One region of the Halobacillus sp. A1-3 genome, then DNA from elsewhere that is predicted to be linked to it. Evidence: a T-box and tRNA genes for the amino acid it is inferred to sense, from the RefSeq annotation. Region 1 holds a T-box; the other regions hold tRNA genes.

Region 1 (3,786 bases):
CCTTTGGCTTCGTCACTTCTCCAACATTCTTTAAGTATTTCCATCCAAATGCAATGGAAAATAGAGCAAACGGAATGACTGTTATGAATAAATAGCGCCAGCCGAGGTGCTCTACAATAATTCCTGAAAGTGTCGGACCGATAGCAGGAGCAAACATGATCACCATTCCTACAACGCCCATCACAGCACCACGACGTTCTGGAGGAAAGATCAATAAAAACGTATTAAAAATAATAGGGATCAACAGGCCAGTGCCGACTGCCTGTAGTAATCTTCCGGTCAATAAGACGCCGAAGTTTGGCGCAAGAGCGCAGATGGTCGTTCCTAAAGTAAATACGGTCATCGTTCCTATGAACATTTGCCTTGTTGTAAAGGTTTGCAGAAGTAAGGCTGATACAGGAATAAGGATTCCCATCACAAGCATGAATCCAGTTACCATCCATTGAACGATGGGAGCTGTAATATTGAATTGTTCCATTAAGGTCGTTAAAGCAATATTTAAAAGCGTTTCATTTAATATGGCAAAAAAGGCACCAATGATAAGAGAGATCATAATAGGTTTAACATTAAAATCAGGATCATCAGCCAAAAATTCATAAGTGCTCTTATTCGTTGTATCATCCATGTCAGACCCTCCAATCTTTAGTGTAGTCACAAAGATCATTATAAAGGAAGGAAAAGGAGAGGAGTAGTAATAAGAAAACTCCTTTTAAGACTTAATTTCTACATTTTTTCTGGAGTTTCCATACCCAGAAGGGCCAATCCGTCTTTCAATACAATTGTAAATGCATAGACCAATGTTAATTTTGCATTCAGATTATCACTCTCCAATATCTTAGATTCTGCATAATACTTATTGAATGCTTTGGCTAGGTCGAGAAGATATTTAGCGATTTTTGATGGATCATATTTTGCGTAAGAATCTTTAACCACATAGGGATACTCTCGAATCAGTTTTACTAACGGCCAAGTCAATGAATCACCAAGCTCTGTGGAAGTTACTTCATAATCGAACTTCCCTTTTGTAAGTAGAGAGCTGGCACGTACATAAGCGTATTGTAAGTAAGGGGCTGTGTTTCCTTCAAAGGTGAGCATATCTTCAAGTGAAAATTCAACGTCATTGTGTCGGTCGTGTTTTAAGTCATGAAAGATAACTGCTCCCACACCAACTTGCTTGGCGACTTCTGACTTATTTTTAAGAGAAGGATTCTTTTCTTCTATATTGATAGAGGCTTTTTGGATAGCTTCTTTTAGAACCTCCTCAAGTAATATGGTTTTCCCTTGGCGGGTAGACATTTTCTTCCCATCCTTCAACATCATGCCAAATGGGATGTGCTTCACTTCTTTCGCCCATGAAAATCCCATTTTTTCTAACACAACCTTTACTTGCTGAAAGTGCAGGGTTTGCTCGTGACCCACAACGTATAAGGCTTCGTCGAAATGATAAGATTGGAAACGATCGATGGCTGCTGTGAGGTCACGAGTCGCATAGATCGTCGTTCCATTACTTTTACGAATGAGGCATGGAGGAATGTTTTCTTCGTCTAGGGGTACTACTTGCGCACCTTCTGATTCTTCTAATAATCCTTTTTCCTTCAGTAAATCAATAGTAGGTTCCATTTTATCGTTATAGTAGGCTTCCCCTCGTGTTAGATCGAAAGAGATGCCGAGCAGTTCATATATTTTGTTAAACTCCTCCAATGAAACTTCCTTAAACCACTTCCATAGTTGGAGTGCTTCAGAATGCTGCTGTTCGAGTTTTTTAAACCAATCTCTTCCTTCTTCTATAAGTGAAGGGTCCTCGCTTGCTGCTTCATGGAATTTCACGTAAATCTTCGTCAGTTCTTTGAGGGGGTTGGCTTTAATCTTCTCTTCATCTCCCCATTTATTGTAGGCTGCCAATAGTTTTCCGAACTGGGTACCGTAATCCCCGATGTAATTAATTTTGACAGTCTTATAACCACATTTCTCAGCTATATTGGCTATGGCATTTCCGATGACTGTTGAGCGTAAGTGTCCCATTGAAAAAGGTTTGGCTATATTAGGAGCAGACATGTCGAGTACAACGGTTTTACCATCACCGAAATCATGATGACCGTAGAGAGAAGGGTCTGTCAGAACTTGCTTGAGCGTATGATCCGTAACAAAAGACTGATTCAGAAATATGTTCAAGTACCCTCCGTTTGATTTAGCATCGGCGAAGACATCGTGTTTGATCTTGGGGGCAAGTTCAGCCGCAATATCAGAGGGGCTTTTACGTAATGTTCTTGCTAACGGAAAGCACGGGAAGGCTAGATCACCTAAATGGGCTTGTTTCGGTGTTTCTATTTGTTCATAGATCCATTCGCGAGTAAAGGTTTCTCCTAATAAATGAGATAATTGCAAAGCAAAGATATGTTTTTCCATAGTACTCCTCCTATTCATTCATTGGGGTGTGGAATTCAAACGGGTATCCAGCGACTGCTCTAGCAGAAAAAACAAAAAACCCCGTCTCTTTGTAAGAGACGAGGTTTACGCTCGCGGTACCACTCTTTTAGCTAAAAGCCACTTGATTTTTAGTAACGAGGACGGTCCCCGGCCATACCTACTTAAAGTTCAGGATGGCTTCTCAAAAGTCCGGTTCACTATGGGGATTCGCATCAGGCTTCCACCTTCCCTGACTCGCTGTCCGTTCCACATTAGCTACTCTCTTTTTCTTAGAATTTAAGAATATTTGAGAAGATTATAGCGGAAGGCAAAGGGATTTGCAAGTCACTTTGAGGAATAAATAGGAAATGAAGAGGGAAAATAGCAGCGTTAAGCTTTTTAATAGCCGTTTCTTCCTATATATAAGCAAATAGGAGGATGAAAGAGAATTTCATTGCTACAATAAGAACATTCTAATAGAGAGGTGATCTTAATGAAATCCGTTCACTCCATAGAAGAGGCACAATCTTTTGTTAATCATGAAACCTTATCTATTCTCTATATTTCTCAACCAAACTGCTCTGTCTGCCACGCTCTTCTCCCACAAATAGAAGAACTATTAGAGGATTACCCGAACATTTCATCCAGACATATTGATGCTCATGAAGTTCCAGGGGTCGCAGGAGAGTACTCGGTTATGACAGTGCCCGCTGTTTTGCTCTTTTCAGAAGGGAAAGAGCTTTACCGTAAAGCGAGATTTGTTCCAATCGGAGAATTGAATCATCAATTAGCGAAGTACAATCACTTCATTAATGAAGGGTGACGATAAGCCGTGCTGGTCAATTATGATCAGCATGGCTTTTTTATTCAACTAATTAGCAGGATTCTGGAAGAGCTGATTTCGAGAAATTTGTGGGGGTGTAGGGGCGTTGGGGAAGGATTCGTCCAGCTGCATCGCCCAGACAATCGCGTCATAAGCAGAACATCAACGGAATGAACAAGCCCATTCCTTTTAATTATGCGAGCCTGGTCTACCGGGGCGATTCCGCATTTGAACACTTTCCTGCGGGGAAACGGGCGTGCTTCCTCGGGCTGCGCCCTGTGGGATCACTCCTCGCTCCTTCTCCCTCGGGAGTCTCATTCTTCTCCAGCGCCCCTTACCATAGGAAGTTTTCGAAATCCTCCTAATGAGAAACTGCCTTCTACTTGTAAGGAAACCAATGACAATGCTGTATTCTCAACATTTTTAGTCCGCAGATGCTTCACTCCAGAAGAAATCATTTCGAGCCTCTTTATAACGTATGGTGGATGGGAAAACGGCGAGACTCCTGTGAGATGAATATGTTAGTTGAGAACCCGGGAAACGAAGTTTGAGGAGGA
Region 2 (3,786 bases), on a different contig from region 1:
GGGCGGGTCGTAAATGAATAAAGAGGCATATCGGCCTGCGATATGCCTCTTTTCTTAAGATGTAAGTATTTTAATTACCATTTTATTGAAACTAGTTCTTTTATCTATTCGTATCTCTATAAAACGTAGATAAAGGAGTGGTTGTATGGCCATGTTCATCTCGTTAGCAGGGATAGCGCTGGTAATTATCATCTCTATTAGATATATGAGAGCAAGCAGAGAGGCTTTTTTAAGTCGTACCGCTTATTTAACCAAAAGGACTGGGATGGTGAAGTGCCATCATTGTGAAACCATAATGAAGCGGCAAAAGCACGGACAACAGTGTCCAAACTGCAGACGCTGGGTGTAGATCGCCCGGCAATACAAGCGATACATTAAGCAAATCTTTGAGAAACAGGCGGCATATCGCTATGAGATACGGGCTTACGGACAGTTATTCAAAATGAGTTTCGATATATTGCTGCTCTTCTGCAGTACTTATAAGCCTAGTTGCTTTTCCTACATTTCCGCCTTTCCATTCCCAAATGGTATTATGAACTTCAACCGCGTTTTCAAAGTTCCCCCATTCTTTCAATACCTACTGGTAGAAATTAAGATGTTCGTATTCTTTTGGTGTTCCTTCAATTTCATTTAATACAGCTTGCATTTCAGCTACCCCATCCACTGTTAACTGTAAATGCCCAGCTCATTTTTTATCTGATTTCACCTTTTGGTGCGACATTTGGTGAAGCATATCTTGGAACAAGGATTCCGTCGGAAGGTTCTCCTCGTCAAGAGAGGCTGCTTCAACTTTCTCTTCAAATTGCTTTTGTGCTTTTTCCTGTTCTTGTGCTTCCTGCTGTTGTTTATTAATATCCGAAAATATTAGGAATAAAAAAATTCCACCAAGTAAAAAAACAGAACCTCCGATTACTAGCATCAACCATTTAAATAAAATCAAACTTACCATTCCTTTCGATTTTAGCTGTTATTCTCTAATATTTTTGTAGACATTGTATTTTTAACTCTCTTTTTCTGATTCCGTTTGTTGTTCATCCCCCATCAATCGTGTACGCTATTTATACCCTACGAAAGATTCAGGTATTTCTGTTTAGACGAGATGAATTCATAGATAGTTTATAATTTCACAAAAAAATTGACATTTTTCGTTAAAAGTTCATTAAACTAGGGTCAAGCTTCATTTCTTTGGTAAAAGTATCTTCTTTTCAGTGAAAAATAAAAAATCCTCTTCAGTAATTCTGTGAAAATCACAAGAAAACGAAAGAGGACGTATGAATATGTATAATTTATGATCTTCTGAAGTAAAAAAAGAGTGAGAGTTTTAGGCTCCCACTCTTCGACACTATATCTGTTAACGCCCCCGGCAGGATTCGAACCTGCGACACACGGTTTAGGAAACCGATGCTCTATCCCCTGAGCTACGGGGGCTAAAAGCGTACGTAGAATATTATACAAAACAACACGCGTGTTGAAAAGCAATTTCTCTCCTAAATTAACCTATTTATGTTACTTACTCTCTTTGTATATGATAAAATGTTATTTGTCTGTCTAAACGTATCGAACTTTGTGTTTTATTGTTATTAACAGCACCCACTGACATCATAAATGAATTATATTTTTATAAACTTTAATCAAAGGTGCACGTTTACTTGAGTCTTTAAGGAGGAGAAGAGATGGGACAAATACCTTTCATCGCTGTTGAAGGGCCCATTGGGGTAGGGAAAACGTCTCTGTCTAAAAAGCTCGCCTCCCAGTTTGATTTTCATTTGCTGAAGGAAATCGTTGAGGAGAACCCGTTTTTAGGCAAGTTTTACGATAATATTGAAGAATGGAGTTTCCAGACGGAAATGTTCTTCTTGTGTAATCGTTACAAACAACTGGAAGATATCGAGCGTAAGTATTTGAAGTTAGAAAAGCCTGTTGTTGCCGATTATCACATTTCCAAAAACATGATCTTCGCACGTCGAACGTTAAGAGAAGATCAGTTCAATAAGTACTCTCAGATTTTTGATATAATGACAAACGATATGCCCCGACCAAACATCATCGTTTATCTACATGCAAGCCTAGATACCTTACTTGAACGTATTCGGATGAGAAATCGCGATGTTGAGGCTAATATTCAGCCCTCCTATTTGGAACAATTATCTCAAGACTATGAGGACTTTATGAATCATTTTGAAGCGACACATCCTGAGGTTCCTATTATACGCTTGAACGGGGATCATTTGGATTTTGTTAAACATCAAGAAGATTTGAATTATATTGTTGATCAAGTCGAGCAACATTTAAATAAAGGAGAAGTTATCAAATGAACGCACGTGAACGCTTCGGAATTCCCCATGACAGTGTGATCACGATTGCAGGAACAGTCGGAGTCGGTAAATCGACTATGACGAATGCCCTGGCGCAGGCACTGAATTTCCGTACTTCTTTAGAGAAAGTGGATACCAACCCGTACTTAGATAAGTTTTATCAAGACTTCGAGCGTTGGAGCTTCCATTTACAAATATATTTTTTAGCAGAACGATTTAAAGAACAAAAGAAAATCTTTGAATACGGTGGAGGATTTATCCAGGACCGTTCTATCTATGAAGATACAGGCATCTTTGCCCGTATGCATTATGAAAAAGGAACGATGTCTGAAACGGATTACGAAACGTATCGTAACTTGTTTGATGCGATGGTTATGACGCCTTATTTCCCGCATCCTGACTTGCTTATCTACTTAGAAGGTTCTTTTGATGATATCGTCAGCCGCATTAAAGAACGCGGCCGTCCTATGGAACAAGAAACCCCAATTGAGTATTGGGAAGAGATGTTTAATCGCTATGAAAACTGGATTGATAATTTCAATTCATGTCCAGTCCTTCGATTGAATATTGCAGACTATGACGTGCTGAACGACGAAGAAAGCATCGAGCCGATTTTAGAAAAAATCGGCCACTTTATCCAGCAATCTCGTAAGTGGCGCTCCAGCCATCTACTAACTTAATTTATTAAAAAAATCCTGCAGAACATTGGTTTCTGCAGGATTTTTTTAATTTTTACGGTTTTTACTTTGCATATATTCTTTTAGCATCGCCCTATGACTTCCAATCATTTGATCAGGGAGTTTATCTGTAGAAATAAACTGGAATTGGAGTGATTCATCTGGGTCTACGTTCATATCGCCTGAAAAAGATCGAGTATAATAAGCTGTTGTCACCACGTAAAATTCATCACCGTTTTCTGCTCTTATAAATTGATCTTTTCCAGAATAAACGTTCAGTAACTTAAGATTATCTACAGTTAAACCAGACTCCTCGTAGACTTCCCGTTGAGCGACTTCTTCTGTACTTTCCCCTAATTCCATCAGACCGCCTGGAAGCCCCCAAACTCCATGCGGAGACCTCCGCTGCTGCAGCAAAACCCTGTCCTGATCATCGACAACAATGACCACAGAACCGACAAATATCAACGGCCGATGACCGACGAGCGCACGTAAATCTTCAACGTATCCCAAAAAATCTTCCTCTCTTTATCTCATTAGTTCGCGAGGCCAACCGTTTCTCGCATCCATTTTTCTTCTTCTAAAGCAGTAAGTAAGAAGTGGGCAACGTCACCCCGGTTGATTCGTTTGCCTTTTTCGGGTATAACACCTTCTGTGGAGCGATACTCTTTCGTCACTTCTCCATCATCTAACCGCATTGGGCGTGCGATTGTATAGTTTAACTCAGCAGCTATAATCGTATTGACAGCTCTTCTATGGTCTTCTAACACATTTTTTAATATGCGCTGAGACAT
Region 3 (3,786 bases), on a different contig from region 1:
GTTGAGTCGTAAGAAAGGATTTATTACTTATTTGAAAGAAGCGGATAAAATTACCGAACTGATCAGTAATATCGGGGCTCATCAAGCTCTTTTTAAATTCGAAGACGTCCGGATAGTGAGGGATATGCGTAACTCAGTTAACCGCTTAGTCAATTGTGAAACGGCGAATTTAAATAAGACGATCGGTGCTGCTTTTAGACAAGTTGAAAACATCAAGTTTATCGAAAGAACAGTCGGTCTTGAAGCACTGCCGGATAAGCTTCAGGAAATTGCGACACTGAGGCTGCAATATCAGGAAGTGTCTCTAAAAGAACTTGGAGAATATGTCTCTGGATCCCCTATTAGTAAATCGGGCATTAACCATCGTCTTCGAAAAATAGATGAGTTTGCTGAAAAAGTTCGACGTGGAGAAGTTACAGAAAACTCAAGAAATTAATGTTTTTCATTAGCTATTCATGCTATAATGGATTACAATTATTAACGCTTTCTATAAGACGGAAGCGTTTTTATTCCGTATGCTATGAATGCGCTTTCCAAAGATTATGTTGGGGAAACAGAGAGGAGAATGATAGGTGATCGAACGGTCCATTACAGTAGAACTTGAAACTGGATTACAAGCAAGACCTGCCGCACAGTTCGTACAACAAGCCAACCGCTTCAGTTCAGATATTTTTATTGAAAAAGATGAAAAAAGAGTTAACGCTAAAAGTATTATGGGGTTGATGAGCCTGGCTGTTGGTACAGGTGAGGAAATTACATTGATTGCTGATGGCTCGGATGAAGAGACAGCTTTAGAAGAACTGTCTGATTTTGTAAAAGAGTCGTAAATTTTTATCGTTATTTGTGAAAATATGAACGTAAACTTTACGGGAACGTTCCCATAATATAAGAAAATCCGCTGTGAAAACACAGCGGATTTTTACGAACTTATTATTCATCAGTTTTTTTATCCATAACTTTGTCAATCAACCCGTATTCTACAGCTTCATGTGCAGACATGAAGTTGTCACGGTCCGTATCGCGCTCAATGATTTCTAAAGGTTGACCTGTACGTTCTGCAAGGATTTTGTTTAGTTTCTCACGCATCTTAATGATTCGTTTTGCGTGGATTTCAATGTCAGAAGCTTGACCTTGAGTACCGCCAAGTGGTTGGTGAATCATCACTTCACTGTTTGGTAGTGCATAACGTTTACCAGGTTCACCAGCATTAAGCAGGAAAGCACCCATTGATGCAGCCATTCCTGTGCAAATTGTTGATACATTCGGTTTAATGAACTGCATTGTATCGAAGATTGCCATACCAGCTGTGATTGAACCACCTGGAGAGTTGATGTACAAGGAAATGTCTTTATCCGGGTCATCTGCAGCCAAGAATAGAAGCTGAGCGACAACAGAGTTAGCGATATTGTCATCGATCGGACTTCCGAGCATAATAATCCGGTCTTTAAGTAAGCGGGAGTATATGTCGTATGCACGTTCTCCGCGGTTTGTTTGTTCAATAACTGTAGGGACTAAATTCATTGTGGTTTCCTCCTTATCATCAATTAATTATGATGGAATATATTCATCATACAATTAAGGTCAGAAAAGGTCAAACAAAACGATTAACCTATTTCTGCAAGTTTTCTTCTACCATCATTCCCTAAAACTATTTGTATAAACGTATGTAATAAGAATTTTATGGAATAGAAATGAGAAGATCAACAAAAACTATTGCGTTTTTAACGTGAAATTACTATAATATTATTTGCATGTCGTTTCTTGCGCCTGTAGCTCAGTTGGATAGAGCGGTAGATTCCGGTTCTACGTCTGTCGGGGGTTCGAATCCTCTCAGGCGCGCTAAAAGTAAATAAACGTTGGTTGACCGTAGAGACACGAAATAGTTAAAGCGTCCCCGTTGTTAGTACGGTTGTCCGTGTAAAACCTACCACCGTTTATGAGGCCTCTCGATATCTTGACGTATTAGTTAAAATATCGAGAGGTTTTTTTGTGAGCAAAATTTGACGTAAGTGTATTGTTTTTCGAAGTTATCTTTAAAAAGAATGTGTTAAAAGCGAGTCCAGGCGAGAATATTAGGAGTTGAGGATAGATGAGCAAAGGATTTACGCTCCTCATTCTCTATTCCCATAACGAATACCACAAGTCAATACTGGTCGATCTTATAAGCTGCGATGCCTAATTGTATCTTAAGCCGATCATCTGCTGAACGTAAGTTGAGTCCGCTTTTCTCCTCAATTTTATTCAGTCGGTATTTTAATGTGTGGCGGTGGACGAAAAGATTCTGGGCTGTTGTTTGCATGTTCAAGTTATGTTTGAAATAAGTTTCCAATGTATGAAGTAGGTCGATCCCTTTCTCGCTTGCTTTCAGTAAATCTCCTATTTGTTCATCATAAAACTGGTGCAAGTTGACCCCGACCTCTTTCATTTGCAACAAAAAATGAAAGGTTCCAAGGTCGTCAAAGTGGATGATTTCTTTACTATCAAGTAATAGATGCGAAAGGTCGACGGCATATTTTGCTTCCATAGCACTCTGGCTTAAGTCATTAATATGGTTATACATCTTCCCTGCGCCGATTAACATCCTACGGTGCGGGTGTTTTTGTTTCCAAGTTTCCAAAAGGGTAGCAGCTGCAGATAGTACATCTTCTTTGGCTTTTCTATCCATTCCTGTCTTTACTTCCAAAAGAATGATGATATTATCGAGTCTATTCCTCACTATAATCTGCCTGTTCTGCTTTTGAAAAAGATTGATGATATGGCTCTGGACAGCATGGACGGTTTTACTGAGGTGCTCACTATCACTATAATCTGTCAGTTTGATGTGGAGGACCGCTTGATCTAATGATAGGTCATAGCCTAACTTTTCTCCCCGTTCTAATGCAATCGCTGAGCTTTTGAAGCTTTGGTTGATGATTTCTTCTAAAAATTCCTCGCGTAATCTGATTTGCGAATGTTCTACTGCTTCTTTCTGTAAAAACTCGATGGCATAGACAGTAGCTGCATGCTCAATAGCATTCAAGTCAATTTCTGACCACTTTTCCAGTTCCTTTACAGCGATGATACACCCATAATAGGTTTCGCTTGCAATAATAGGTTGGAATAGCACCTTGTAACCCTCGATATCTTCCTGTTGAGGGCGATTGGTCCTTTTAGAATAATGAGTATGCTTCAACAGTCGTTCTTTTTTAATATCTACACTTTCATACCCTTGAGGTGAATAGGTAATTTCATCATATTCATTCATTACAAATACTGTTGCTTCAATCAATGTTGATAAGGTATCTGATATTTTATTCTCGCCTTCTTGTTTTAAAACCAACCCAGTCAATTGCTTATGGATATTCAAAGATGAAGTTATCATTTCCATTTGCCTGTTGACGATTTGCTCAAGTATTCCTTTTGTAATAGTAGAGAAGTTGATTTCGCTTGGTATCTCAATCAGAGGCATGCCGTGTGCATCGGCGATATCTATGAATTTTTGAGGGATATCTTTCAAATAAAAACCAGTCGATATGGCAATTGCTGATAACTTATTAGAGGCTATAAGTTTTTGAAAATGTTGATTATTTTCGTCCACACCATAACCAGTAGTTATCAGAAACTCACCTTCTTGAAGCCGATTTATATCTTCGATGACCTCCACGATGGTCACCCACTTGATCAAATTATGGACACCGTTTTGTCCTGCAACTATCTGGGTGTCTGCCATGGCTGGTAGATTCAATGCTTCATTTACGCTGATCGTCATAATATCCCACCTCCCTTGTACATTCTCTGCATACCCTT

Evidence for each region. The T-box of region 1 lies ahead of argS (arginine--tRNA ligase). A T-box ahead of a tRNA ligase gene usually reads a tRNA of that ligase, here a tRNA-Arg.
Region 2: it encodes a tRNA-Arg, which carries the amino acid that the T-box ahead of argS (arginine--tRNA ligase) is inferred to sense. The anticodon was not compared.
Region 3: it encodes a tRNA-Arg, which carries the amino acid that the T-box ahead of argS (arginine--tRNA ligase) is inferred to sense. The anticodon was not compared.

What each region holds. Positions count from the first base shown of each region.
Region 1 is NZ_JBPCEO010000003.1:240,075-243,860, forward strand. It holds gene ACRYKC_RS06635 (MDR family MFS transporter) at 1-625, opposite strand, end outside; gene argS (arginine--tRNA ligase) at 724-2,406, opposite strand; T-box leader at 2,498-2,707, opposite strand; gene ACRYKC_RS06645 (thioredoxin family protein) at 2,900-3,229, shown strand; gene ACRYKC_RS06650 (hypothetical protein) at 3,544-3,687, opposite strand.
Region 2 is NZ_JBPCEO010000001.1:551,675-555,460, reverse strand. It holds gene ACRYKC_RS02620 (ATP-binding cassette domain-containing protein) at 1-21, shown strand, start outside; gene ACRYKC_RS02615 (DUF6241 domain-containing protein) at 434-574, opposite strand; gene ACRYKC_RS02610 (hypothetical protein) at 686-919, opposite strand; tRNA gene ACRYKC_RS02605 (tRNA-Arg) at 1,356-1,428, opposite strand; gene ACRYKC_RS02600 (deoxynucleoside kinase) at 1,674-2,315, shown strand; gene ACRYKC_RS02595 (deoxynucleoside kinase) at 2,312-2,995, shown strand; gene ACRYKC_RS02590 (NUDIX hydrolase) at 3,041-3,505, opposite strand; gene ACRYKC_RS02585 (NAD(P)-dependent oxidoreductase) at 3,529-3,786, opposite strand, start outside.
Region 3 is NZ_JBPCEO010000005.1:128,702-132,487, forward strand. It holds gene whiA (DNA-binding protein WhiA) at 1-436, shown strand, start outside; gene ACRYKC_RS10620 (HPr family phosphocarrier protein) at 573-827, shown strand; gene clpP (ATP-dependent Clp endopeptidase proteolytic subunit ClpP) at 931-1,545, opposite strand; tRNA gene ACRYKC_RS10630 (tRNA-Arg) at 1,764-1,839, shown strand; gene ACRYKC_RS10635 (PucR family transcriptional regulator) at 2,144-3,748, opposite strand.